One region of the Lysobacter sp. HA35 genome, then DNA from elsewhere that is predicted to be linked to it. Evidence: riboswitches for the same ligand, from Rfam matches in the RefSeq annotation. Region 1 holds a riboswitch; the other holds the start of a gene.
What was found. Region 1 has a riboswitch for cobalamin ahead of ACVWZN_RS09975 (ribonucleoside-diphosphate reductase subunit alpha). Riboswitches for the same ligand answer to the same signal wherever they lie in the genome.
Positions count from the first base shown of each region.

Region 2: another riboswitch for cobalamin. It lies ahead of btuB (TonB-dependent vitamin B12 receptor); the one in region 1 lies ahead of ACVWZN_RS09975 (ribonucleoside-diphosphate reductase subunit alpha).

Region 1 covers NZ_JBSSDY010000001.1:2,003,535-2,015,640, reverse strand. The annotation lists gene ACVWZN_RS10005 (hypothetical protein) at 1-70, opposite strand, end outside; partial or broken gene ACVWZN_RS10000 (glycosyltransferase family 39 protein) at 852-1,298, opposite strand; gene ACVWZN_RS09995 (sigma-54-dependent transcriptional regulator) at 1,493-2,920, opposite strand; gene ACVWZN_RS09990 (sensor histidine kinase) at 2,999-4,594, opposite strand; gene sucC (ADP-forming succinate--CoA ligase subunit beta) at 4,764-5,933, shown strand; gene sucD (succinate--CoA ligase subunit alpha) at 6,036-6,911, shown strand; cobalamin riboswitch at 7,335-7,543, shown strand; gene ACVWZN_RS09975 (ribonucleoside-diphosphate reductase subunit alpha) at 7,716-10,112, shown strand; gene ACVWZN_RS09970 (ribonucleotide-diphosphate reductase subunit beta) at 10,322-11,332, shown strand; gene ACVWZN_RS09965 (acyl-CoA thioesterase) at 11,319-11,729, shown strand; gene ACVWZN_RS09960 (NAD+ synthase) at 11,756-12,106, shown strand, end outside.
Region 2 covers NZ_JBSSDY010000001.1:3,141,939-3,154,044, forward strand. The annotation lists gene btuB (TonB-dependent vitamin B12 receptor) at 1-1,710, opposite strand, end outside; cobalamin riboswitch at 1,834-2,049, opposite strand; gene ACVWZN_RS15355 (TfoX/Sxy family protein) at 2,083-2,448, opposite strand; gene ACVWZN_RS15360 (GAF domain-containing protein) at 2,452-2,940, opposite strand; gene ACVWZN_RS15365 (efflux RND transporter periplasmic adaptor subunit) at 3,138-4,322, shown strand; gene ACVWZN_RS15370 (multidrug efflux RND transporter permease subunit) at 4,329-7,484, shown strand; gene ACVWZN_RS15375 (phasin family protein) at 7,728-8,183, opposite strand; gene queD (6-carboxytetrahydropterin synthase QueD) at 8,377-8,739, opposite strand; gene ACVWZN_RS15385 (PAS domain S-box protein) at 8,829-12,106, shown strand, end outside.

The DNA of each region.
Region 1 (12,106 bases):
GGAGCGCGATGAAGGCTCGCAGTTCGTGCAGGCCGCTCGCGTCTGGCGATTGCGCTTCGACGCGACGCAGCTCGGCTTCGGCTTCCTGTGCGCGCCCCGAGCGCAGGTACCCCCAGGTGACGCGCTGCCAATCCGGAGGGAAATGCGGGGATCAGCTGCCGCGCCTGGATGGCGCTCCACGCCCCGAGCAGCCCACTGACGACGATGCCAAACGCCAGCTCGCGCACGTCGCGCCGCCGCAATGCATCGAACAGAAAGACTAGCCAGCACGCGCTGCCGAGAACGAAAGGGCCGATGAAATCGAAACGGAACCGGTCTTCGGCGAAGAACACGGCAATGGTGAGAAGCCCCATCGCGACCGGCGCCAACAACACAAGCGCGCGTCGGTCTCGACGCAACCAGAGCACGAGCCCTGGCAAGCCGAGCGCAAACAGCCAGCCGAATGGCAGCGGAAGCGCGCGCAGCACGGGCGAGAAGCATCGCTCATCGCCGTAGCTGCGCGTGTTGGGGACTTCCGGATACGCCGAGAACTCCCGCAGCTTGCGAATGCCGTTGGCCATCGACTGCCACGGATGCGCAAAGAGGTAGCTCGTCGCTTCGTGCTGCCAGTACGCGCTGACCTCGTTCGGGCGCAACGAGTGGCCGGCGCGCCGCTGGGCTTCGCGCTCATACCCGCGCCAGATTTCGAACGGCGCCGTATAGCGTCCAACGAACGAGGGAACTCCGGAGCGGGACTGCGGATTTTCGTCGTTGTAGAGCTGGTGCAGAACAATGCCGCCATTGTTCGGCAGCGGCGACCAGTTTCCGGAAATCGCGTGGTTGCGCGCTACAAGCAAGGCGAGCGGTAGTGCCAAACCGGCGATGAGAAAGCTCACGCCGTGGACCCACCGGCGTCGCGCTTCGACCGAGCACGCGAACACGACTGCGACGGCCAGTGGCGTCATCAGCAGAAGGTTGGAGCGGATCGCGACGCCGAGTCCGCAATACGCACCGAACAATGCCCAGCGACGCGGTGTCGGCTGCTGCATGAGCCCGAGCAGCGCGAAGCTCCACCATGTTAGATAGGCGACATCGCAGGTCGGTTTCAGGATCGCCGCCGTGTACGCGATCGCGGTGCCCGTCAGCGCGTAAATGGCTGCGGCAACCAAGCCTGTTCGGGGACGTCCGAGTTCGCCGGCGATGCGATACAGGCCGTAGGCCGTCAGCGTATCGAGCGCGATCTGCAGCAGGTAGATGGGAAACAGCGATCCGGTGACGCGCAATACAGCGCCAACGAGATAGCCGTAGAACGGGTCCATGAAGGCGAAGATCGGCTGCAGACCGCCGCTGCCCGAGGCGACGTCGTGTCCGAACGCGATGTAGTACGCCTCGTCAGGCCCGGGCTGGTAAGTTAGCGGGCTGCGGATCGCGAAATAGAGGTGCGCCAGCCGAAGCAGCGCAGTCAGGCCGAGAACCCACGCGACGGCGCGTCGGGGAGCGCCGGCTTCGTGGGTCACTCGATCCCCAACTTCTTCAGCTTGTACCGCAGCGCGCGGAACGTAATCCCCAGTGCAGCTGCGGTGCGGGTCTTGTTGTAGCGGTTTTCCTGCAGCGCGTGCTGGATGGCGGCGCGTTCGATCTCTTCGATGTACGACGGCAGCGCACTGGTGGCGGTGTCGCGCGGATCGATGGCACGTGGGTCGGCACCGGCGGCCGCGGGCGGCGTTGGCTGCGGCGCGGCAGGTGCGGGCGCCGGTGGGCCGATCTTGGAGACGACCTTCGGCAGGCTCAGGTCGTCGGCGCGGATCACTTCGCCATCGGCCAGTGCGAGCGAGCGTTCGAGGATGTTCTCCAGTTCCCGCACGTTGCCGGGGAACGGATAGGCAGCGAGCGCTTCGAGCGCGTCGGGCGACAGGTGCGGGGTAGGGCGGTCCTGCGCGGCGGAGAGGCGTCGCAGGATGACGTCGGCCAGACCCGCGAGGTCGTCGGGACGCTCGCGCAGCGGCGGGACGCGCAGCTCGATGACGTTGATGCGGTAGTAGAGGTCGTGCCGGAAGCGGCCTTCCTCGACCAGTGCGGCCAGATCCTTGTGCGTCGCCGACAGGATGCGGACGTCGACCTTCGCCTCGGCGTTGGAGCCGACTGGTCGCACCGACTTTTCCTGGATCGCGCGCAGCAGCTTGACCTGCATGGGCAGCGGCAGTTCGGCGACCTCGTCGAGGAACAAGGTGCCGCCGTCGGCCGCCTGGAACAGGCCGGGCTTGTCGGCGTGCGCGCCGGTGAACGAGCCCTTCTTGTGCCCGAAGAACTCGCTTTCCATCAGCTCGGCCGGGATCGCGCCGCAGTTCACGGGCACGAACGGCCCGGAGGCGCGGCCGCCTTCGGCATGGATGGTGCGGGCGACCAGCTCCTTGCCGACGCCGGATTCGCCGGAGATGTAGACCGGCGCCTGGCTGCGGGCGACCTTGGTCAGCGTGGCACGCAGCGAGGCCATGGCCGGCGACTCGCCGAACAGGCGCGAGGAGATGCCGGCCTCGCTGGCGGCGCGGCGGCGCTCGTGCAGCTCGAGCGCCTGGCGGACCAGGTCGCGCAGCACACCGAGGTCGACGGGCTTGCTGACGAAGTCGAACGCACCCGCCTTCAGTGCTTCGACCGCGGCCTCGACGTTGCCGAACGCTGTGATCATCGCGACCGGCGTGGTCGGATGCTTCTGGTTGATCTCGGACACGATCTCCAGCCCCGTGCCGTCCGGCAGGCGCATGTCGGTCAGGCAGAGGTCGTATTTGTTCCGGGAGAGCAGGGCGCGGGCGTCAGTGACGTTCGCCGCGGTATCGCAGCGCAGGCCCATACGGCCGAGGGTCATGACCAGCAATTCGCGGATGTCGCGTTCATCGTCGACGACAAGTGCGGTGCGGGCGGGGGCACTACGGGGTTCGGCCATCGGATCCTCCGCCGCGCACCTTAGCTGAAGTGACCGTCTACGACCACTTCCGTCGGTTTTCGTCAGGCGAAGGTCAGGTCAGCGACCCAAGGCGCTCATGCGGATCCGGAAGCAGCCGCCGACGCCGGGGGTCGGCACGTAGTCCAGGCTGGCCTGATTGGCGCGGCAGAGTTCGCGGGCGATGTAGAGGCCTAGGCCCGTGCCGTGGCTCGACGTGGTGAAGAACGGTTTGAACAGGCGCGCGCGAATGGGCTCGGGGATGCCGGGGCCGCGATCGATGACGTCGAGCACCGGCTGCCCGCTCTCGATCGCCGTGCGCAGCGTGACGCGCGCCGGCTCGCCCGGCATGCGTCCGTAGTTGAGTGCGTTGGCGACGAGCACCGTCACCGCCTGATGCAGTTGTCGCGGATCGAACAGCGCGTTGAGTTCGGGCTGTGTCGACGCACTGATCAACGTGTCGCTTTCGATCGGATGACTCACGCTGTAGTCGTCGACGAACTGCTTCGCGAAGTGCACGAGTTCGACCACGACCGGTTTCGCTGGTTCGCGTCGCGCAAGCCCGAGCACGTTCTCGACGATGCCGTTCATGCGCACGACGTGCTGATGGATGATCTCCAGCAGACGACGATCCGCCGGACGGATGTCGTCCGACTCTTCGAGCAGCTGCACGGCGTAACTCATCGCCGCGAGCGGGTTGCGGATTTCGTGCGCGAGGCTTGCGGAGAATCGACCGAGCGTTGCGAGCGTGATCGATTCCGCGCGTTGCGACAGCAGTGAGGTGTCGTCGAGGAATACGAGCGCCTGGTCGCTGTTCGCCTGCAACCGGGTGAAGCGCGGAATGACGTCGTTCTGGTCGGCGGCGATACGCAGCGGGTCATCGTCCACGGCACCTGTTTCCCGCCATTTCTGCAGGCGTCGGCCGAGTTCCGGTACCGCGACTGCAAGTTCGCGGAAGCCGTGAACTTCGTCGCCGACATCGCCGATCAGCGATGTCGCGGCTTCGTTAGCCAACCGCATGCGTCCCGCGCTGTCGACCAGCAACACGCCGGTACGCAGCCGACGGATGATCAGTTCGTTGACCTGCGCGAGGTGCTCGTTCTCGGTGGTGCGCAGCGCGGCGATCTCGTAGCTGTCACGCATCTGCCGACCGAGCACATTCATCAGCGTGGCGAGCGCGAAGTAGCCGATAGCGAACATCACCGGCTCGGACATGCCGCGACGCGGCGCGCCGTCGAACAGGCTCCAGACGTATTCGCCGACCAGCAGCGCGACGGCCGTTGTCGCGAACGCGAACGCGACGCGCGACGGCAACAGCAGCGATGCCGCGCCGACGTTGAACATCAGCATCAACGCGATGCCGGTGCCCGCGGATGGCAAGGCATGCATCGCGAGGATGCCGAAGAACAGATCTGCGGCGATGCCGACACCGGCCGAGACGCGCACATCCATCCGTCGCCCGAGGCCCAGCATCACCAGCGAGACGAAGAGGTAAGCGATCACCACCGAGCGCGACAGCAGCTCATAGCGCGGCGGCTCGAGCGTAGAAGCGAACGGCCCGAAGATCACGAAGACCAGCAGCGCCGCCTCGAGCGCCCGGTAGAGGTTGAAAAGCCGCAGTTCGCGGTAGAGGACGTGGTCGGCGTCGAGCGGGGTGACGACGGTTCTGAAGGGCACGGCGCACGTCCGACGGCAGGTCGGCCGAGTATAGGTGGCCGATTCCGCGCGGCTCGCCGGCTGCACCGGTTTTGCCCGGCCCCGCCCGATCGGCGACAATACTGCCCCCTCGCGCCGGCCTCCGGGTGCGCTCTCGCGCGCGGGCCCCACGTCCATCCTTCGGTGACGCATGAATTTCCACGAATACCAGGCAAAGCAGCTCTTTGCCGAATACGGCATCGCCGTTCCCATGGGCATCGTCGCCCGCTCGCCGGATGCGGCGGTGGCGGCGGCCAAGCAGATCCCCGGCGATCTGTGGGTCGTCAAGGCCCAGATCCATGCAGGCGGCCGTGGCAAGGCGGGCGGCGTGAAGCTCGCGAAGAACTTCGACGAGGTCGCGCAGTACGCCAAGGCGATGCTCGGCACGAAGATGGCGACGTACCAGACCGCCGGCGTCGAGCTGCCGATCGATTCGGTGCTGATCTCCGAAGGCACGGACATCGCGAAGGAGCTGTACCTGTCGGTGCTCGTCGACCGTTCGACCAAGACCGTCACCTTCATCGCTTCGGCGGAAGGCGGCATGGACATCGAGCAGGTCGCGCACGAGAAGCCCGAGGCGATCCAGACGCTGCACGTGAACTACGTCGAAGGCCTGCAGCCGTACCAGTGCCGCGACCTCGGCTTCGCGATGGGCCTCAACGCCAAGCAGGTCGGCCAGCTGACCAAGATCATGACCGGCCTGTTCAAGCTGTTCATGGAGAAGGACCTCGCGCTGGTCGAACTCAACCCGCTCGCGATCCTCACCAACGGCGACCTCGCCGTGCTCGACGGCAAGGTCGATTCCGACGACAACGCGTCGTTCCGTCATCCGGAGCTGGTCGCCATGCGCGACACGCGCCAGGAAGACGACACGGAAGTGCTGGCGTCGAAGTACGACCTCAACTACGTCACGATGGACGGCGACATCGGTTGCATGGTCAATGGCGCGGGCCTGGCCATGGCCACGATGGACGTTATCTCGCTCAACGGCGGTTCGCCGGCGAACTTCCTGGACGTGGGCGGCGGTGCTACGAAGGAGCGCGTCACCGAAGCGTTCAAGCTGATCCTGTCGAGCGACAAGGTGAAGGCGATCTTCGTCAACATCTTCGGCGGCATCGTCCGCTGCGACATGATCGCCGAGGGCATCATCGCGGCCGTCAAGGAAGTCGACGTCAAGGTGCCGGTGATCGTGCGCCTCGAGGGCACGAACGTCGAAGCGGGCAAGGAGCTTCTGAAGAACTCCGGCCTCGCGATCACGGCCGCCGACGACATCAACGACGGTGCGAAGAAGGCCGTCGCTGCGGTCCAGAAGGCCGCCTGACGTCGCCGTAGCCCGGGCAAGGCCACAGGCCGCGCCCGGGTTCGACCACCGCAAGATTTCCCGGGCGCGCCTCGCTCGTCCGGGCTACACAAGGGACTCGCAATGTCCGTTCTGATCAACAAGAACACCAAGGTGATCGTGCAGGGCTTCACCGGCTCGCAGGGCACCTTCCACGCACAGCAGATGCTCGACTACGGCACCAAGGTCGTGGGCGGCGTTACCCCGGGCAAGGGCGGTACCGAGCACCTCGGCCTGCCCGTGTTCAACACCGTCGCCGAAGCCGTGTCGAAGACCGGCGCCGATGCGTCCGTGATCTACGTGCCGCCGCCGTTTGCGGCTGACGCGATCATGGAAGCCGCGGCCGCGGGCATCCGCGTCATCGTCTGCATCACCGAAGGCATCCCGGTGCTCGACATGCTGCGCGCGAAGAACGTGCTGAAGGAGCATCCGGAGACGGTGCTCGTCGGTCCGAACTGCCCGGGCGTGATCACGCCGGGCGAGTGCAAGATCGGCATCATGCCGGGCCACATCCACATGCCGGGCAAGATCGGCATCGTGTCGCGCTCCGGCACGCTGACGTATGAAGCGGTCAAGCAGACCACCGACGTCGGCCTCGGCCAGTCGACCTGCATCGGCATCGGCGGCGATCCGATCAACGGCACCAACTTCATCGACGCGCTGCGCTGGTTCCAGGACGACCCGCAGACGGAAGGCATCATCATGGTCGGCGAGATCGGCGGTTCGGCCGAGGAAGAAGCGGCCGAGTTCATCGCCAAGCACGTGACGAAGCCGGTCGTCGGTTTCATCGCCGGTGCGTCGGCGCCGAAGGGCAAGCGCATGGGCCATGCCGGTGCGATCGCGTCGGGCGGCTCGGGCACGGCGGAAGGCAAGTTCGCAGCGCTGGAGAAGGCGGGCGTCACCACGGTGAAATCGCCGGGCGATCTGGGTGCTGCGATTGCGAAGAAGCTTGCGGGCTGATTCGACCGCTTCTCGGTACACGAAAGGCCGCCTTCGGGCGGCCTTTTTGTTTGCGGCGGGGCCGCGCTGTCCAGCGTCTACATTCGAATTTTCGTCGACACAGACATAGGCATCCACGTCGACGTTGGTCTCGGTCTGGGCGTCAAAGTCGTTTCGTGCGCTGGCGCGCCCGAGTCACTTTCTTTGCTGGTGCAAAGAAAGTAACCAAAGAAAGCACCTTCCCCGACGAATCTACAGCTCGCGATCGGGCGAGGTCACCGCGATCGCCACACTCGCCATCCTGGCTCGGGTGGCGACGGCCGACGTCCTGTCGGCCGCCCCTTCGGGGTCTTCACGATTCGTGCGTTACTCGCCGCTAACGGTCATGCAACGGCGTCGCGACCCGACCACAAAATCTAGCGTTGACGGATGGGGCCTTGCCGCATATGTTGTGCCCATCGAAGGCGCCGTCTCCTGCCAGGAGCGGCTTAATAGGGAACCCGGTGGGAATCCGGGACTGCCCCGCAGCGGTAAGTGGAAACGACCCGCGTCATTGGCACTGGCCTTCGGGCTGGGAAGCGACGCGCAGTAGGTGGCGACTCCGGTCGCCGTAGTCCACGAGTCCGAAGACCTGCCTCGATCGGTGGCCGCGTGCCGCCGCTTGGCCAGGCGTCCTCGTGGGAGGGACGGGCCGGTCTTCGGGCCCGCGCCCGTCGCCGTCCGTCTCGTCCATGTCGATGCCGGCTCGCCCGAGGGGGCGGGGGCCGGCGCAGGACGTTGCGTGCGCCGCTTTCGCTTCCTCTCCATCGCCATCGGAGAGGAAACATGACCACCGAAACACTCGTCACCACCGCCGCGCCCGACGTCGACGACGCACAGTCCGACTTCGCACTGACCCCGCCGCATGCACCGGCGACCATGACCGTGACCAAGCGCGACGGCCGGCGCGAGCCGGTCGACGTCGCCAAGATCGTGCGCGCCGTGCAGCGTTGCTCGACGGGGCTCGACGACATCGACCCGATGCGCGTCGCGCTCAAGACCATCGGCGGCATATACGACGGCGCGACCACGCGGGAACTCGACGAGCTGTCGATCCACACCGCGGCGGCGTTCACCACGGAAGAGCCGCAGTACTCGCGCCTCGCCGCGCGACTTCTCAGTGCGTACATCGACAAGGAGGTCGCCGGCCTCGGCGTCTATTCGTTCTCGCAGTCGATCGTGCTCGGTCATGATCTCGGCCTGATCAACGACCGCGTGCGCGAGGTCGTCGAGGCGAACGCGCGCAAGTTCAACGACGCGATCGACACCGCGCAGACGCAGCGCTTCGAATACTTCGGCCTGCGCACGCTGTACGACCGCTACCTGCTGAAGCATCCGCATCGTCGCCACGTCATCGAGACACCGCAGCACTTCTTCATGCGCATCGCCGTCGCGCTGACCGACACGCCGTCGGGCGCGTTGCAGCTGTATCGGCTGATGGCGTCGCTCGACTACATCCCGAGTTCGCCGACGCTGTTCAATTCCGGCACGCGGCACGAGCAGTTGTCGTCCTGCTTCCTCCTGGATTCGCCGCAGGATTCGCTGACCGATATCTACGCCCGCTACGGCGACGTCGCGCAGCTGTCGAAGTTCTCCGGCGGCATCGGACAGGCCTACCACCGCGTTCGCTCTCGTGGTTCGCTGATTCGTTCCACCAACGGGCGCAGCAACGGCGTCGTGCCGTGGCTGAAGACACTCGATGCATCGGTCGCCGCGGTGAACCAAGGCGGCAAGCGCAAGGGTGCCGCGTGCATCTATCTCGAGACCTGGCACGCGGATATCGAGGAGTTCCTCGAACTGCGCGACAACACCGGCGACGAGGCACGCCGCACGCACAACCTCAACCTCGCCAACTGGATTCCCGACCTCTTCATGCGTCGCGTCGACACCGACGGCGACTGGTCGTTGTTCGATCCGAAGGCCGTGCCCGAGCTGCCGGACCTCTGGGGCGACGCGTTCGAGCGGGCCTACGTGCAGGCCGAGCAGCAGGGGCTCGCGACGCGAACGGTGAAGGCGCGCGAGCTGTACGCGCGCATGATGAAAGTGCTCGGCGAAACCGGTAACGGCTGGATGACCTTCAAGGACGCCGCTAACCGTACATGCAACCAGGTCGGCCCGGGCCGCACCGTGCATCTGTCGAACCTGTGCACCGAGATCCTCGAAGTCACCAGCGCGGACGAGACGGCGGTGTGCAACCTCGGCTCGATCAACCTCGCGCAGCACGTCGGTGAACACGGCTTCGACTTCGACAAGCTCGCGGAAACGGTGCGCGTCGCGGTGCGCCAGCTCGACCGCGTGATCGATCTCAACTTCTATCCGATCGAATCGGCGCGACGCTCGAACCTGCGCTGGCGGCCGGTCGGGCTCGGCGTGATGGGTCTGCAGGACGTGTTCTTCAAGCTGCGGATGCCGTTCGATTCAAGCGAGGCGCTGGCGCTGTCGACGCGAGTCGCTGAAACCATCTATCTGCAGGCGCTGGACGCGTCCTGCGAACTGGCCGACCAGCACGGCGCGCATCCTTCCTTCTCGGAGACGCGCGCAGCAAACGGCGAGCTGCAGTTCGATCTTTGGGGCGTAGTGCCGACGCAGAACGCCGCATGGGGCGCGCTCAAGTCGCGCATCGCGCAGCATGGGCTGCGGAACTCCCTGCTGATCGCGATCGCGCCGACCGCGACCATCGCGTCCATCGCCGGTTGCTACGAATGCATCGAGCCGCAGGTGTCGAACCTGTTCAAGCGCGAGACGCTGTCCGGCGACTTCGTGCAGGTCAACCGCTATCTCGTCGACGAGCTGAAGAAGCTCGGCCTGTGGACGCAGGAGGTGCGTGACGCGATCAAGCTGGGCGAAGGTTCGATCCAGGCCATCGACGCGATTCCCGCGCCGCTGCGCGACGTCTATCGAACGGCGTGGGAACTGCCGCAGAAGGCACTGATTGATCTCGCCGCCGCACGCGGTGCGTATATCGACCAGTCGCAATCGCTGAATCTCTTCATGGAGAGCCCGAACATCGGGCGGCTGTCGTCGATGTACATGTACGCGTGGAAGTCGGGCCTGAAGACGACGTATTACCTGCGCTCGCGCCCGGCCACGCGCATCGCGAAAGCCACGGTGAGCATCGCGACACCACAGGCGGCCGTCGCGTGTTCGCTGGAAAACCCGGAGACCTGCGAGGCCTGCCAGTAACCGTCCAGTCCGTCACTTCGCGGAGGCGTCGATATCCGGCGCCTCCGCGGGGCTGACGTCAGCTCAATGCAGGGGCACGGGCGACGACAGGAGTCGCCGAGGGAACGCCGGGCGCGAGGGATCGCGCGCATGGATGCGGCGCATGGAAGCCGCCCGTTGCCCCTGCACCTTTTTCTCGCGATGCAATGCATCGCGCCTCCGGAATCGAAATGACCGCCACCCGCCTGCTCGACCCCGGCTTCGACCTCACCCTTCGCCCGATGCGCTATCCCGCGTTCTACGACATGTATCGCGACGCGGTGCGCAACACGTGGACGGTGGAGGAGATCGACTTCGGCATCGACGTCAACGATCTGCGCGACAAGCTGACGCCGGCCGACCGCCATCTCGTCGAACGCCTCGTCGCGTTCTTCGCCACGGGCGACTCCATCGTGTCGAACAACCTCGTACTGAACCTGTACCAGCACATCAACGCGCCGGAAGCGCGCATGTACCTGTCGCGGCAGCTCTATGAGGAAGCGCTGCACGTGCAGTTCTACCTGACGCTGCTCGACGCCTACGTGCCCGACGTCGAGCGGCGCGCCGCCGCGTTCGATGCCATCGAGAACATTCCATCGATCCGCGCCAAGGCCGATTTCTGCTTTCGCTGGATCGACTCCATCCAGCAGATGCATCGGCTCGAAACGCGCGGCGACCGCCGCATGTTCCTGCTCAACCTCATCTGCTTCGCCTGCTGCATCGAAGGCCTGTTCTTCTTCGCCGCATTCGCCTACGTCTGGTTCCTGCGTTCGCGCGGGCTGCTGCCGGGTCTGGCCGCCGGCACCAACTGGGTGTTTCGCGACGAATCGGGCCACATGGCATTCGCACTTGAGGTCATCCGCACCGTGCGCGACGAAGAGTCCGACCTGTTCGACGCCGAGATGGAGCGCGACGTGCGCGCCATGCTGCGCGAGGCGGTCGATGTCGAAGCCGCGTTCGCCCACGATGTGCTGTCCGGCGGCGTCAACGGGCTGTCGCCGCGCGAGATGCGTGACTACCTGCAGTACGTCGCCGACCTGCGCCTGCAGTCGCTCGGGCTCGCGCCGGAATTCGGCAGCCGCAACCCGTTCGCCTTCATGGACCTGCAGGACGTGCAGGAACTCACGAACTTCTTCGAGCGCCGCGTCTCGGCCTACCAGGTCGGCGTGAGCGGGCAGGTGGCCTTCGATGCCGCCTTCTGACGCGCCGCGCGAGGCACGGCTCTGGGAGATCGTCTTCCCCGACCACGCGAACCATCTCGGGACGTTGTTCGGCGGACAGGCGCTGGCGTGGATGGACAAGGCCGCGTTCGTCGCGGCGACGCGTTATGCGCGGCGCACGGTGGTGACCGCGCGGTCCGATCAGGTCGACTTCCGGGTTCCGGTGCGGCAGGGGCAACTGGTCGAACTCGTCGCACGCGTCGCCGAGGTCGGCCGGAGTTCGATGCAGGTCGACGTCGAGCTGCACACCGAGGATCCACATGCCGGCACGCGGCATCTGTGCACGCGCGGCCGCTTCAGCATGATCGCGCTAGATGCGAACGGTCGGCCCGCACCGGTCGAACCGCTCGACGACGGACCCTGCGCGGCCGGCGCGTAGAATCGGCCGCTCTCACAGGAGCGGCCATGGCCCTGCGGATCGCACTCGCCCAGTTCGATTTCCCGGTCGGCGACGCCGCCGGCAACACGTCGCGCATCGAAGCGATGATCGCGCACGCACGCGACGAGCACGGCGCCGCGCTCGTCGTGTTTCCCGAGCTCGCGGTCAGCGGTTACTCGCCGGAAGACCTGCTGCTGCGGCCTGGCTTCCTCGCCGACTGCGACGCCGCGATCCGCCGCATCGCCGCATCCACGCACGGCATCACCGCAGTCGTCGGCTGGCCGGAAACCGCCGGCGCGATCGTCTACAACTCGGCAAGTGTGCTGCGCGACGGCGAAATCGAACGCACCTACCGCAAGCGCGAGCTGCCGAACTAC
Region 2 (12,106 bases), 1.1 Mb from region 1:
CGCGTATTCCGCGCGAAGGTCGAACGTGGCGAACGCGCCGAGGCGACGCGTATTGCCGAGATCGTCGTAACGCGCGCCTTCGCCAGCACCTGTGATGCCGAAGCGGAACGCGCCGAAGTCGTGGTCCAGATCCAGGCGCGCGCTTTCGCGTGCGCGGCGCGGCAGCAGGAAGCCGGACAGGCCGTCGCTTCGGTTCTTCGCATCCACCCAACTGATGCTGCCGGATGCCGTCCAGCCCGCGAGCGTCGTATTGCCGCTCAGCTCGGCGCCACGCAGGCGTGAGCGGGAAATGTTCTCGGGACGTAGCGAGGCCGCGCTGTACGAGATCAGATCGTCGACGGTGGTCTGGTACAGGTCGAGACGCGCGCCGGAGACCGCACCGCTCCATGCGACGCCCGCTTCGATCGTGCGTGAGCTTTCCGGCTGCAGCGCAGAGTTACTGCAGCACGGGTAGTAGAGCTCGTTAAACGTCGGCGCCTTAAACGCAGTGCCCGCTCCAAGCGTGACGCGCCACTGCGACGCGAACGCGACGCCGAACGCCAGATTGCCCGTCGAATGGCCGCCGAACTGCTGGTTGTCGTCGTGGCGCACGCTCGCTTGCAGGTCGAGCGCACCGAAATCGCCTTGGTATTGCACGAAGCCCGCTCGATCGATGCGTTGCTTCAGCGCGTAGGGCGTGGTGCCGTCGATGCGGTCGCGTTGCCACTCGGCACCTGCGCTGAGACGCTGCCCTTCGGCGACGGTGAAGTCGCCCTGCAGCGACGCGGTGTCGCGATTGCTCGCGAAGTCGCCTTGGAACGTGGCGCCGGAGAAGTTGTCCGACGCATCGCGGTTGCGACCGGCCTGCAGTCGCAGCGACGCATTGCTCGACGGCGTCCATGTCACGCCGCCGCCGATCACCTGCTGCACGACCTTCGAGCGGTTGTAGAAGCCGTCGTATTCGTTGTCGCCTTCGGCGCGTAGCGCGTTCGCGTCGGCCTTCCAGCCGTCGGCGATGTCGATACCGCCGCGCAGCGACAGCGCATCGCGCGTGTAGCCGTCGCGATCGGGTTCGTTCGTGAAGCAACCGGCACCGTCGAACGTCACCGGATCGAAGAAACCACGGCACGAATCGAACCCACGCGTCTCCTGATGCGAATAATCCGCGCCCAACCAACCACGTCCCACACGACCACCAAACCCCGCGCTCGCCTCATACGTATCGCGGCTGCCCGCGCCGATCGACATGCGCGGCGTCAGCGCGCCGGTATCGCGCTTGGTGAAGATCTGGATGACGCCGCCGATCGCCTCGCTGCCGTACAGGCTCGAACGCGGGCCGCGCACGATCTCGATGCGATCGATCAGCTCGACCGGAATGTCCTGGAACGCGACGAGGCCGGACGTCGCCGAACCCATGCGAACGCCGTCGACCAGCACCAGCACGTGGTCGGATTCGGACCCGCGCATGAAGAGGGTGGTGAGCTTGCCGAGCCCGCCTTGGTTGCCGATCGAAATGCCGGCGCGGCCGCGCAGCAGGTCGGGCAGCGAACGCGCCTGGCTGCGTTCGATCTCGGCGCGGTCGATGACTTCGACCGGCGCAAGCACGTCGCGCACGGCGACCGGCGCGCGGTTCGCGGTGACCACGACAGTGTCGAGCTTGGTCGCGTCGTCCGCGAAAGCGGGCGTCGCCATCGACGCGGCGATGGCGAGGGTGATGAGGCGATACGTCATTGCGGTACTTCTCCGGCGTGCACGACCCCACGTCGTGCGGTCATAAGGAATCGCGAGGAGAAGGCGGAAGCGGGACGACGGCGCAGCAAGGCGACGCGAGCCGCCGCAATGCCCTCCGCATCGCAACCAGTCGACAATCGGGCCGGTCTCCGGACTCGCGAGTGGATGCCGACTTCGCATCCCTCCTTGGCGCCTTCCCGTGACATGACGTCACAGTGGCCGATGCCGCGGATTGACTCGCTTACCGTTGCGGGGGCAGTGCCGGGCTGGCGCAGTGCGCGTCACCGGCTTCCCGTTTCAACCTGCGAATCGCAGGTCACCCGAAAGCGGCGCGAAGTCTACGGGAAAGCACGGTGCCGCGCGCGGCGTCGCTCAGAACGAAAGCGCATCAGGCGCTTCGACATCCGGTTCGGGCTGGTGGGCGTCGCCCATCGTGGTCGTGACTTCCGACGCCGGCGGGCCGCGTCGCGACGACGGCAGCAGCGCGACGCCGGCCTGCGCGAGCGCGGTGAGTTCCGCGCGGCGCTCGATGTCGACCTGCTGCCAGTGGCAACCGGTCAGCGCGCCTTCGAGTGCATACAGAAGATTGAGGCTGGGCTTGAAGCCCGCACGCTTGACGCGCAGGTACGCATCGACCGCGCCGATCGCGTTGACGTCGTCCCAGGTGCGCAGGCCCACCTGTCGTAGCCACGCCGCCGACTTGCCGCCGATGTTGAGCATTTTCGGCGCGTCGGTCATGGCTCAGCCCAGGGATTCGACGAAGGCGTGCGCGATCGCTTCGAGGCCGCGCTGGTCGTCGGCGTCGAAACGATCGGGTTCCGGGCTGTCGAGATCGAACACGCCGATCAGCGAACCGTCGCGCGCGATCAGCGGGACGACGACTTCCGAACGCGACGCCGAATCGCAGGCGATATGTCCGGGGAATGCGTGGACGTCGGGCACGCGCTGTGTTTCGCGCGTCGACGCCGCGGCGCCGCAGACGCCCTTGTCCAGCGGAATGCGCACGCAGGCGGGCAGCCCCTGGAACGGGCCGACGACGAGTTCGGTGCCGTCGAAGAAATAGAACCCGACCCAGTTGAGCGAAGGCAACGCGTTGTAGACGAGCGCCGACAGGTTGGCCGCATTGGCGATGCGATCGCGCTCGCCGTGCAGCAGGCCATGCGCCTGCTCGAGCAATTGCGCGTACTGCTCGGGCTTGGTGCCGTCGAGCGTGGAGGCGGTGAAGGTCATGCGCGAAGTCTAGCGCGCAGCCCTGCGGCCGGATGCGCCGCTTTCGTGCGTTGACTGTGTCATGCCCATGCAACGACCGATGTCGACCGTGCGTCGTCGCGGTGGTCGCGCATGACTTTCCGCCCGGGCAGCCGCTTCGGGCATAGCTATACTCCGCAGTGCACAAATTGGCCTGCAGCCTCGTTCGGAGCCCCCGCATGATTTCCAACACGCGCCTCATCGTCGCGGCCGGCGTCCTGTCGCTCGGCCTCGCTGCCTGCAAGGGTGGCGACGCACAGCAGCAGGGCATGGGCCCCGGAGGCGCGATGCCGCCGGCCGAAGTCGGTGTCGTCGAAGTCGCGCCGCAGGCCCTGCCGCTGAGCAAGGATCTGGTCGGTCGACTCGCGCCGTTCCGCAGCGCCGACGTGCGCGCACGCGTGCCGGGCATCGTGCAGCGTCGCCTGTACGAGGAAGGCGCGGACGTGAGCGAAGGCCAGGCACTGTTCGAGATCGACCCGGCGGAACTGCGCGCGGCGACCGGCCAGTCGCAGGCCGCGGTCGCGCAGGCCGAGGCGAGCTACACGAACGCGCATGCGACGGCCGAACGCGCGCGTCGCCTCGCACCGACGCAGTACATCGCGAAGTCCGATGTCGACAACGCGCTCGCGGCCGAACGTTCCGCCGCGGCGGCCGTGCAGCAGGCGCGCGCCGCGTTGTCGAGCACGCGCATCAATCTCGGCTATTCGACGGTGCGTGCTCCGATCTCCGGCCGCGCCGGTCGCGCGCAGGTAACGGAAGGCGCGCTGGTCGGGCAGGGCACGGCGACGCTGCTCACCACGGTCGACCAGATCGATCCGCTGTACGCGAACTTCTCCATCTCGGTCGCGGAACTCGACCAGCTGCGTCGCGCGCAGACCAGCGGCGAGCCGGCCGATCGCGACGTGCAGATCGTGCTGCCCGATGGTTCGATGAATACCGAACGCGGCACGCTCGACTTCGAAGGCAGCGTGGTCGATCCCGCCACGGGCGCGGTGTCGCTGCGCGCACGCATCCCGAACCACGACCGTCGCCTGCTGCCGGGCACCTACGTCGGCGTGCGCGCGACGCTGGGCCTGCAGAACGGCGTGTACCTCGTGCCGCAGGCCGGCGTGCTGCGTGATGCGCAGGGCGCGTACGTCTACGTCGTCGGCGCGGACAACAAGGTCACTCGCAAGGACGTCGGTGCGGATCGCCAGCAGGACGGCAAGTGGATCGTCGATCGAGGCCTCGCGCCGGGCGATCGCGTGATCGTCTCCGGCCTGCAGAAGGCGCAGCCCGGTGCCGCGGTCAAGCCGGTGCCGTGGACGGAAACGCCCGCTGCGGGCGCCGCGCCGCCAGCCGCGCCCGTCGCGCGCAAGGGCTGATCCGCCATGTCCCGCTATTTCATCAACCACCCCGTGTTCGCGTGGGTGATCGCGATCATGGTCGTGCTCGCGGGCCTGCTCTCAATCCGCGGCCTCGGCGTGGAGTCGTACCCGAACATCGCACCGCCGCAGGTCGGCGTGTCGGCGAGCTATCCGGGCGCGGACGCGCAGACCGTCGAACGCGCCGTCACGCAGATCATCGAACAGCAGCTCACCGGCATCGACGGGCTGGACTACTTCAGCGCGTCGTCGAGCCAGGGTTCGGCGTCGGTGAACCTGACGTTCAAGCCCGGCGTCGATCCCGACATCGCGCAGATGCAGGTGCAGAACAAGGTCGCGCAGGCGACCCCGCGTCTGCCGGCGGACGTCACGCGTAACGGCATCACGGTGGCGAAGGCGAACTCCGGCTTCCTGTCGGTCGTCGCGCTGCGTTCCACCGATCCCGCGATCGGCAAGGACCAGCTGTCCGACCTGCTCGCATCCAACGTGCTCGACCAGATCTCGCGCGTTCCGGGCGTCGGCGGCACGCAGCTGTTCGGCGGCGAATACGCGATGCACATCTGGCTCAACCCCGACAAGCTGCAGGCCTATGGCCTGTCCGCGAGCGAGGTGCTGGCCGCGGTGCGCGCGCAGAACGTGCAGTTCTCCGCGGGCCAGGTCGGTGGCGAGCCGTCGCCGGCGTCGCAGATGTTCACCGCGACGGTCGCGGCGGAAGGACGTTTCTCCACGCCGCAGGAGTTCGAGAACATCCTGCTGCGCGCGGATCCGAACGGCGCCAGCGTGCGGCTTCGCGACGTGGCGCGCGTCGAGGTCACCGGTTCGGCGCACAGCTTCGACCTGAAGTGGGACGGCCAGCCGGCCGCCGGCTTCGCCGTGCAGCTTGGACCGGGCGAGAACGCGCTCGCCGTCGCCGCGGCGGTCAAGAAGCGCATGGACGAGTTGCAGCCGAGCTTCCCGAAGGGCGTGCAGTGGTTCTCGCCTTACGACAGCTCGGACTTCGTGCAGGTGTCGGTCGACGAAGTCGTGCAGACGCTGCTCGAGGCGATGGTGCTGGTCTTCCTGGTGATGCTGCTGTTCCTGCAGAACATCCGCGCGACGCTGATCCCGACGCTGGTCATCCCGGTCGCGCTGCTCGGCACGTTCCTGGGCATGAAGATCCTCGGCTTCACCATCAACCAGCTGTCGCTGTTCGGCATGGTGCTGGCGATCGGCATCGTGGTCGACGACGCGATCGTGGTGATCGAGAACGTCGAACGCATCATGACGGAGGAAGGCCTGCCGCCGCGCGAGGCCACCTACAAGGCCATGCAGCAGATCACCGGCGCGGTCATCGCGATCACGCTGGTGCTCGCCGCGGTGTTCGTCCCCAGCGCGTTGCAGGCCGGTTCGGCGGGCGCGGTGTATCGACAGTTCGCGCTGACGATCGCGATGGCGATGCTGTTCTCGGCATTCCTCGCACTCGGTTTCACGCCGGCACTGTGCGCGAACCTGCTCAAGCCCAGCGCGCATCACGACGCACGTAACCCGATCTTCCGCGGCTTCAACCGCATCTACGACCGCATGGCGACGACGTACGTCGGCCACATCCGCAGCGCGGTGCAGCACACGCCGCGATGGATGGGCGTGTTCGCGCTGCTGGCGGTGCTCACGGGCTTCCTGTTCTGGCGCATGCCGGGTTCGTTCCTGCCGGAAGAAGACCAGGGCTACGCGCTCGCGATCGTGCAGCTGCCGCCGGGCGCGACGCTGCGTCGTACCGAAGCGGTGTTCGAGCAGGTGCGTCAGTCGGTCAACAAGATCGACGGCTACGCGGGAATGATGCAGGTCGCCGGTTTCAGCTTCATCGGCCAGGGCGAGAACGTCGGCATGGCGTTCATCAAGCTCAAGCCGTGGGACGAACGCAAGACGACGGCGACGGAGTTCATCCAGCAGGCGAACATGCACCTGTTCCCGATCCGCGACGCGCAGATCTTCGTGATCAACCTGCCGACCGTGAACGGCCTCGGTGCGTTCGGCGGCTTCGACATGTACCTGCAGGATCGCAGCGGCCAGGGCCGTGAAGCGCTGCAGCAGGCGATGGGCACGTTGCTGGCGAAGGCGGGGCAGGACAAGACGCTGGTCGGCGTGCGTCCGAATACGCTCGAGCCGTCACCGCAGCTCAAGCTCGACGTCGATCGTGTGCAGGCGCAGGCGATGGGCCTGTCGGTCGGTGACATCTACAGCGCGATCCAGATCATGCTCGCGCCGGTGTACGTCAACGACTTCGTGCAGGGTGGCCGCGTCAAGCACGTGACCATGCAGGCCGATGCGCCGTATCGCACCGGGCCCGAATCGCTCGCGCACTTCTACACGCCGGCACCGGGCATGACGTCCGCCGATGGCACCGCGGCCATGGTGCCGCTGTCGAACGTCGTGCATTCGAAGTGGACCGTAGCCGCGCCGTCGCTCACGCGATACAACGGCTTCGCCGCGGTGGAGATCGTGGGTTCGCAGGCGCCAGGCAAGAGTTCGGGTGAGGCGATGACGTCGATGGAGCGCATCGTCAACAACGACCTGCCGCCGGGCTTCGGCTACGACTGGGCCGGGCAGTCGCACCAGGAAATCCTGTCGGGCAGCCAGACCACGATGCTGATGCTGCTATCGATCGTCGTGGTGTTCCTGTGCCTCGCGGCGCTGTACGAGAGCTGGTCGGTGCCGGTGTCGGTGCTGCTGGTGGTGCCGCTCGGCGTGCTGGGCGCGATCGTCTTGTCGATGATGCGCGGCCTGCCGAACGACATCTATTTCAAGATCGGCCTGATCACCGTCATCGGCCTCGCCGCGAAGAACGCCATCCTGATCATCGAGTTCGCGATCGCGGAGCGTCAGCTCGGCAAGCCGCTGCGCCAGGCGGTGGTGGAAGCGGCGAAGCTGCGACTGCGCCCGATCCTGATGACGTCGTTCGCGTTCATCATGGGCGTGATGCCGCTCGCGATCTCGACCGGTGCCGGCGCGAACTCGCGTCACGCCATCGGCACCGGCGTCATCGGCGGCATGCTGTTCGCGACGTTCCTCGGCCTGCTTCTGATCCCGGTGTTCTACGTCGCAGTGCGCCGTCTGCTGGGCGACAAGCTGGACGAGCCGCCGAAGCTCGACCCGAACGAGATCCATCGACAGATTCCGCTCTGAGTCGAGTCGACCCGCTGCAAATCGAAGCCTCCGCATTGCGGGGGCTTCTTTTTTGGCGCCGTGACAACGGTGGTCCAGCAGGGTTGCGATGTTGCTATCGCGCGAGCCCGTCTGCGTCGATCACGGCACTTCGCGCGATGCAGCCCGGACGTCTGGAGCGCACATCACCCAACACGCAGACATAAAAAAACCCGGCAGCGTGAGCTGCCGGGTTCGGTTCCAGTGGGAACTGGAGAGAGAAACTTACTTCGCGGACTTGCCGGCAGCGGCGTTGACCGTCTGCTCGGTCGCCTTGGCGGCGCCGTTGGCGGCCTGCGAGAACTGGTCCTGCGCCTGACGAACGGTGTCGTTCGCGGTGCGGGTCGCCGCCTCGAACTGGCCCTTGGCGATCTGAGCGACCGACTCGTTGACCTTGGCGACGCGGCCGAGGACGTCCTGACCGGTAGTCAGCGCGCGCTCGACGTTCTCGCGGGCGATCTGCGCGCCCTTCGGCCACAGGTTCTTGGCGCTGTCGAGGTCACGGACCTGGGCGGCTTCGCCGAGGAACGCGAAGGTCGCGGTGCTGCGCTCTTCGATGGCGGCGAGCTGCAGGCCGAAGATGGCCTCGGCGTTCTCGAGGGTCAGGCGGTTGATGCGGGCGGCCGTGTCGGCGAACTGACGGGTGGCCGCGGCGAACTGCTCGTTGAACTGTGCGTACATGGGCGGGCTCCTGGCCTTGAAGGCCGATACAGCGTTGATGGTGCGTTGCAGCATAGGCGCATCCGTTGTGCAGTGCAACAACCGCTCATCGGTCGTTGTCACGGTTTCAGGGACGTGAGCGTGCCGTGGCGGCCGGCCACTGCCGCTTGGGTACGGAAACAACATGAGATGCGGCGTGGAAACGCCGCGGCCGTCAGCCAGCCGGGCCCCGGTAGCGGCAGCCGGACGTGCAGGTCTCGTGGACCACGACTTCCGACAACAACGGCAGCGCGGGCTTCAGCCGGTCCCAGATCCAGGACGCGAGCCGCTCGCTGGTCGGGTTCTCCAGCCCCTCGATCTCGTTGAGGTACTGGTGGTCGAGCTGGTCGTACAAGGGACGGAACGCCGACTTCAGATCGGCGAAGTCCATCACCCAGCCGGTGTCCGCGCCGGGCTCGCCGGAGACGTGGATCTCCACCCGGAACGAATGGCCGTGCAGGCGCGCGCACTTGTGCCCGTCGGGCACGTTCGGGAGACGGTGCGCGGCCTCGAGCGTGAAGGCTTTGAAGATGTCCATCACAGTCATTGTAAGGGCCAGCCTCGCGCTCGCGGACCGTGCGGCGCCCTCTGCTAACGTACGGCCGTTGCGGCTTCGACCGGTCCCGCGTGTCCGATTCCGTCCCGAGCACCGCTGCGATCGACCCCACCCGGGCACGCCCGCCGCGGCCGCTCTTGCCGACGGTCGTCCATATCCTCGCGCTGGCCGCGATCTACGCGCCGCTGGCCTTCGTCAGCCTGCGCTGGGGCATGACCCGCGGCGTCGCCTCGCCGATCTGGCCGGCCGCGGGCGTCGCGCTCGCGGTGCTCGTCCTGCGCGGACGGTATCTCTGGCCGGGCGTGATGCTCGGCTACCTCGGCGGCGCGATGCTCAACCACTCACCGAGCGCGTGGTGGGTGTTGCTGATCGTCGCGGGCGGCAACGCGCTGGCGACTTACAGCGGGCAGGTCGCGCTGGAGCGCTCGCGCTTCAATGCATCCTTCGAATCGTTCCGCGACTTCCTTCTGTTCGCGGTGGTCGCGGCATCGATTGCCGCCATCTCATCGACTGTCGGCTCGCTCGCGATAGCCGCGCCGCTGCACCTCGGCGCCGATCGCATCTGGCTGATGTGGAGCCACTGGTACCTGGGCGACGTCACCGGCGTGCTGATCGTCGGCACGATGGTGCTCGCCTGGGCACGTGGCACGTGGCCGCGCACAGCGCGCTGGTGGAGCGAGTTCGCGGCCTGCCTCGTGATATCGGCCGCGATCGCCGCCTTCGTCTTCATGCGCCACGGCGAGCGCATGTACACGTTCATCGCGTACTGCCCACTGATCTGGGCTGCGCTCTCGTTGCGACTGCGCGGTGCGAGCGCCGCCTGCTTCCTGATTTCGATGATCGCGGTCGTCGGCACCACGTTTGGTTACGGCCCGTTCGCCACGCTCGACGTGCACGCACGCTACGTCGACCTGCAGATCTTCCTCGCGGTGATGGCCGCATCGGCACTGGTACTCGCCGTCGTTGCCGACGAGCGACGCGCGCAGCAGGCACTGCGCCTGAGCGAGACACGCCTGCGACTTGCGCTCGAAGCCTCCGACACCGGGCTGTGGAAGATCGACCTGCAGACTGGCGCAATGGCGTTCTCACCCGAATGCGCGCGCATCACCGGCATCGCCGAGAACGCGATCGAGCACACGCGTGCGGGCGCGGCCACGTTGCTGCACGAGGAAGATCTGCCACGCGTTCGCGCCACGCTGGCCTATGCGGTCGAGCATCACACCTTGTTCGAAAGCCAGTTCCGCGTGAATCGCCCGGACGGCAGCGAGCTGTGGGTCGAAGCACGCGGGCGTGCGGTCTACGAGGACGACGTGCCCGTGTCGGTGCTCGGCACCATCAATGACATCACCGAGCAGCGTCGCAACGCGCGTCGCCTCGCCGAACAGGCGAGCCTGCTCGACCTCACCAGCGACGCCATCCTGATCCGCGACCTCGATGGCCGCATCACGTACTGGAACGACAGCTCCGCACGGCTCTACGGTTTTTCGCAGGACGAAGCGATCGGCCGCATTGCACGCGATCTGCTGCGCACCGAGTTCCCGCTAGCGCTTGGCGAGATTGGCCGCATGCTGCTCGAACACGGGCGCTGGGAGGGCGAGGTCGTGCATCACCGCAAGGACGGGGCGCCGAGAATCATCCACGCGCGCTGGGTGCTCACGCGCGATGCGATGGGCCAGCCGCAGTCGGTGATGCAAACGCATACCGACATCACCGATCGCAAGCGTGCCGATGTCACCGCCGCGTTCCTCGCCGAGCTCGACAAGCGCATCGGCCAGACCTTGAACGTCGACGAGGTCGCGGACATCGGCCTGCAGTTGCTCGGCGAACATCTGCGACTCGTTCGCTGCACATTATCGGATATCGATATCGAGCACGGTCGCGTTCGCGTGCTGCACGAGTGGACGCAGGACGTGCCGCGCCTCTCGGAGAGTTACGACGCGCGTGCGTTCTTCACCAGCGAACTCGGCATCACGCTCGCGTCCGGCGATGCGGTCGCCATCTCGGACGTGCGACGCGATCCGATGACCGCGCCGTTCGCCGTGAACTTCGTGCCGCACGGCACCGTCGCGCTTGCGGCCGCGTCGTATGTCATCGAAGGACGCCTGGTCGGCACGCTGATGGTCGCCGCGGCGGACGCACGCGACTGGCGCAGCGACGAGAAGCAGTTGGTGCGCGAAGTCATCGCGCGACTGTGGCCGGCGATCGAACGCGCGAAGGCGCTGTCGGCACTGCGCGAATCGGAGGCGCGCTTCCGCCAGCTCGCCGACACCGCGCCGATCATGATCTGGGTCGCAGAAGCCGATGGCCGCTGCAGTTACGTGAGCCGGCGCTGGACCGAGTTCACCGGTCGCCTCTACGAAGCCGAACTCGACTTCGGCTGGAAGGCGATGATCCATCCCGACGACCTCGAAGGCTATTCCATCGCGTTCGAGGAAGCCGCGCGCGAGCACCGTGCGTTCTCCGACGAATACCGCGCGTTACGCTGGGATGGCGCGTATCGCTGGCTGCACGTCACCGCGCGTCCGCGCTTCGGTGCGGGCAGCGAATTCCTCGGCTACATCGGCGCGGTGATGGACGTGACCGAACGTCGGGAAGCCGAAGAATCGCTGCGCGAGGCCGACCGTCGAAAGGACGAATTCCTCGCCACGCTCGCGCACGAACTGCGCAATCCGCTGTCGCCAATCCGCACCGGCTTGCAGGTGCTCAACCTCACCGACGATGCGGACACCGCGCGTCGCACGCGGCAGATGATGGAGCGCCAGCTCGGGCACATGGTGCGCTTGATCGACGACCTGCTCGACGTCTCGCGCATCACCAGCGGCAAGGTCGTCCTGCAGCGCGATCGCATTTCGCTGCAGGACGCCGCGCTCGCCGCGATCGAATCGGCACGGCCGTTGATCGAAGGCGCACGCCATCGTCTGCATCTCGACCTGCCGGGCACGCCACTGTGGATCGACGCCGACCCCACGCGCATCGCGCAGGTCATGGGCAACCTGCTCACCAACGCCGCGAAGTACACGCCGGACGGCGGCGACATCACGCTGCGCGTCTACGACTGCGACGACACCGCGTGCGTATCGGTATCGGACACCGGCCTCGGCATTCCGCCGGATTCGCTGGGTGCCGTGTTCGGCATGTTCGCGCAGGTGAACCGCACGCTCGAACGCGCGCAGGGTGGACTCGGCATCGGGCTGGCGCTCGCGCGTCGCCTCGTCGACATGCACGGCGGTACGGTCACGGCGCACAGCGATGGCTTGGGTCGCGGCAGTACGTTCACCGTCTGCCTGCCTCTCGCGCCGGATCTGCCGGATTTCGCCGCGCCGCGTGCAACAGCGATCGATGCGCAGCC